2 regions of the Actinocatenispora sera genome follow, and region 1 is predicted to be linked to the other one. Evidence: riboswitches for the same ligand, from Rfam matches in the RefSeq annotation. Region 1 holds a riboswitch; the other holds the start of a gene.

Region 1 (2,173 bases):
GTTGCGCGGCGTCCGGCCGGCCCGGCGTCGCGGCGGCCGCGAACCCGGCGATGTTCTGGCTGCACAGCCCGACCGCCCGAACCTTGCCCTCCTGGCGCAGGTCGAGCAGCGTCTGCCAGGTCTCCGCGCGCGGTACGCCGGCAGCCCGCGGCCAGTGCAGCTGGTACAGGTCGATGCGCTCGACGCCGAGCCGGCGCAGCGAGCCCTCCAGGCCCCGGCGCAGCTGTTTCGGTGCGCCGGCCGCGCGCGGTGGCCGGCTGCGCTCGGTCTCGTCCCAGGTCAGGCCGCACTTGGTGAACAGGTACGGCCGGTCCGGCTCGGCGTACGGGGCGAGCGCCGCGCCCACGATCTCCTCGGAGTGGCCCAGCCCGTACACCGGTGCGGTGTCGATCCAGTTGACCCCGTGCTCCACCGCGTACCGGATCGCCGCCGCCGAGTCGCCGTCGTCCTGCCGTCCCCAGCCGTACGCGTAGCCCGCGCCGCCGATCGCCCAGGCGCCGAAGCCGACCCGGGTGATGTGCAGGTCGGTACGACCCAGGCGGCGGGTCGGCAGATCGCTAGCGGGCATCGACGCCACCCCCTCGCCGGTACGCCGGCGCGTGCCCAGCGCCGCCGTCACCTCTCCACTCTCGTGCACCGGAGCTGGTCGCGTACCGGGATTCTGTGGATCGGCAAACGGTTGGTGGCGCGTCGATCGCGGAGCGCAGCATCGCCCGGAGTGCTGTGGCCATTCCCACATGACGGACCGCGGGGCGCTCCGACTCTGCGGCGATTTACCTGGTGGTGCCGTTCTTCCGGGTACCTTCTCGGCCGGCCACTCGTAACGGCACGATAACGGGTTCGTTACCCCAGGTGTCCGCACACGAGAGCGCGGTGACCGCTGACCAGCCGGCAAAGCCAAACAGATCACGCAGGGTTGAACGGCACTCGGCGGTATCCGTACTCTTGGGCGGTCCGGTCGGGAGTCTGCCATCAAACCGGTGGCGCCGAACGGGCACCGCCGAGTCGTCGCTCGGCGAGCCGGGGATCCAACGGATGCCGTCCGCGGCGTCCATCCGGGGTGAATCCGCCAGCTCTCCCGGAGAGCCGGTGGTAGGGCGAACTCACTTCTTCCCGCCCGAACCCGTCAGCTAACCCGGTAGGCGGTTGCGGGAGAAGGAGTGAGCTACTGGTGTCAGTAGCGGGGACCATTGCGCGCCCAACCCGGCGCGCGCTTGCTTTGCTCGCTGCCGCCGTCTGCGCCACCGTCGGTGTCGGCCTGGTCGGGCCGACCGCCGCGCACGCGGATCCGTCCGCCTCGCAGCTGGAACACGGCATGGACTCGACCTGGTCCAAGATGGAGACCAACGGCGAGAAGCTGAAGCAGAACGAGGACGCGCTCGCGAAGAACGAGCGGAAGTCCAAGCAGCTGGGCAAGCAGATCGCGCCGCTGGAGAAGAAGGTCGACGCGATGTACAAGGAGGTCGGCACGTACGCGGCCGCCGCCTACCGGGGCGGCAACCTGTCCGCCCTCAACTCGATGCTGAAGTACGGCTCGCCGACCACCATGCTCGACCAGATGGCGACACTGGACCGGATGGCCGCCGATCAGCACGCCAAGGTCGCCAAGTACGAGAAGGCGAAGAAGAGGCTCGACGCCTCGAAGGCCAAGTACGACAAGCTCATCGCCAGCAACAAGGCGGAGGCCAAGAAGCTCTCGGCGCAGAAGAAGAAGCTTCAGTCCGACATGGCCACCATGCAGAAGCAGTGGATGAAGACGGCGGCCGCCCGGAAGAACACCGGCACCGCGCTGCCGCAGATGCCCTACATCCCCGGGCCGGGCGGCGTCGCGGTGCGCTACGCGATCGCCCACCTCGGCGACCCGTACGTGTGGGCGACCGCAGGGCCGAACACCTTCGACTGCTCCGGGCTGACCTCGGCCTCCTGGGCCGCCGCCGGCGTGCACATGCGCGCCTACACCTACAGCCAGTACGCGGCGTTCCCGCACGTCACCCGGGCCGACCTGCAGCCGGGTGACCTGGTGTTCTACAACGGCGGCGAGCACGTCGCCATCTACATCGGCAGGTACGACGGCACGAGCTACGTGATCCACGCGCCGCAGCCCGGTGAGTACGTCAAGGTGTCCACGCTCGACTACCCCGGTTCCTGGTACGGGGCGGTTCGACCCTGACAC
Region 2 (2,173 bases), 2.5 Mb from region 1:
GCGCTACGCGCACAGGTTCTTCGCCGAATGCACACATCCGGCTGGTTGGCTGGCCGGATGACGCCCCGCGACCTGCTCTACCGCCTGTACGAGCGGCGGCTGTTCGCCGCGCTCGCCCGCACCGACTGCCCGCGGCACGTCGGTCTGATCATGGACGGCAACCGGCGCTGGGCCCGCGCCGCCGGCCTGGCCAGCGTCAGCATGGGCCACCAGGCCGGCGCCGACCACATCGACGACCTGCTCGACTGGTGCACGGAGCTGGGCATCGACCACGTCACCGTGTTCGTCGCGTCCACCGAGAACCTGGCCCGGCGCGACCGGGGCGAGCTCGACTCGCTGATGCGGATGATCGAGCAGCGCGCGACCAACCCGCGGGCCGGGTGGCGGCTGCGGGTGGCGGGCCGGCTGGAACTGCTGCCGGACTCGACCGCGCACGCGCTGAAGCTCGCCGCCGACCAGAGCCCGGAGACCGGGCCGTGCCTGACGATCGCGATCGGGTACGGCGGCCGGCAGGAGCTGGTGGACGCGTTCCGCTCGCTGCTGACCGACGCCGCCGCGGCCGGTACCGGGATGGACGAGCTGGCCGCGACGCTGTCCGCGGACGACATCGCCGCGCACCTCTACACGGCCGACCTGCCCGACCCCGACCTCGTCATCCGTACCAGCGGCGAGCGGCGACTCTCCGGATTCCTGCTGTGGCAGTCCGCCTACTCCGAGCTGTACTTCTGTGACGTCTACTGGCCGGCCTTCCGCCGGGTGGACTTCCTGCGCGCGCTCCGTTCGTACGCGGAGCGGCAGCGCCGCTTCGGTGCGTGACGCTCACGCCGTGCCGCCGCACGACCACGGTGCGGCGCGCGAGTTCCGCTCGTACCAACGGATCCGCAGTCAGTCACCGACGGTCGGTCACCGTGTTGTGGGGATGGTCACCGACCCGGTCGCGACGGCGTTGACCACGTCGCGCCAGCGGCTACGGTAACGGGGTCGTCCGGCCCCCCGCCGCCCCGTCGGGCAGCTCCGGACGGCACCGCCGAGTCGCCGCCAGGCGAGCCGAGGACCCACCCGTACCACGGGGTGAATCCGGGGCCATGGACAGGCCATAGTCCCGGTAGGGCGCTCTTCCCGTCCGAACCCGTCAGCTAACCCGGTAGGCGGTCTGAGGAAGAAGGGCGCAGACCCGCATGGACACTGCACGCCCCCGGTGGGCGTCGCTGCGCGCGATCGGACTGGCCGCGGTCGCGGCCGCCGCGGTGGCCGCCGCATCCCTCGTCGGTACCACGCCGGCACACGGCGCACCGTCGCAGGCCGATCTGGAGCAGCAGATCAAGCAGCAGTCGACCCAGTTCGAGAAGGTCGTCGAGCAGTACAACAAGATCACCGAAGAGCAGAAGAAGACCAAGAAGCGCATCGCCGCGGTCGACAAGAAGCTCAAGCCGCTGTCCGGCAAGGTCGCCACCGCGCAGAAGCAGGTCGACGCGATCGCCGCCGCCGCGTACAAGGGTGGCCCGGCCACCGCCTGGAACGCGGTACTGAACGGCAGCTCCAGCGACACGCTGAACAACATCGCCACGCTCAACCGGCTCAGCGCACAGCAGTCCGACCAGATCCGCTCGCTGATCACCGCGAAGCGCAAGCTCGACGGGCAGCACGAGAAGCTCGCCGCGCTGTACGCCAAGCAGAGCAAGCAGGTCAAGGACCTGAAGAAGAAGAAGGCGTCGATCTCGGCCAAGGTCGACAAGCTCAAGAAGCTGCGCGAGGAGGCGTACGGCAGCGCCACCGAGACGACCGGCACCGGCTCCGGGCAGACCCCGCCGAAGGTGTCCGGTCGCGCCGGCGCGGTCGTCGACTTCGCCTACGCGCAGCTCGGCAAGCCGTACGCGTGGGCCGCGGCCGGGCCCGACTCGTACGACTGCTCCGGGCTCACGCTCGCCGCGTGGGCGAAGGCCGGGGTGAGCCTGCCGCACGTGGCGGCCGACCAGTACAACCAGATCACGCACCTCAGCCGCAGCCAGATCGCCCCCGGTGACCTCGTGTTCTACGAGAATCTCGGGCACGTCGCGATCTACGTCGGCGGCGGCAAGGTGATCCACGCGCCGACGTTCGGCGAGGTGGTCAAGGTGTCGTCGATCGACATGATGCCGGTCTACGGCATCGGTCGCCCCTGATCGCAGTACCG

The links. Region 1 has a riboswitch for cyclic di-AMP ahead of Asera_RS03510 (C40 family peptidase). Riboswitches for the same ligand answer to the same signal wherever they lie in the genome.
Region 2: linked by a shared signal. The riboswitch ahead of Asera_RS15760 (C40 family peptidase) and the one ahead of Asera_RS03510 (C40 family peptidase) in region 1 are both predicted to bind cyclic di-AMP.

The regions. Positions count from the first base shown of each region.
Region 1 is NZ_AP023354.1:764,942-767,114, forward strand. It holds gene Asera_RS03505 (aldo/keto reductase) at 1-568, opposite strand, end outside; cyclic di-AMP (ydaO/yuaA leader) riboswitch at 989-1,160, shown strand; gene Asera_RS03510 (C40 family peptidase) at 1,172-2,170, shown strand.
Region 2 is NZ_AP023354.1:3,272,483-3,274,655, reverse strand. It holds gene uppS (polyprenyl diphosphate synthase) at 58-816, shown strand; cyclic di-AMP (ydaO/yuaA leader) riboswitch at 1,016-1,166, shown strand; gene Asera_RS15760 (C40 family peptidase) at 1,179-2,162, shown strand.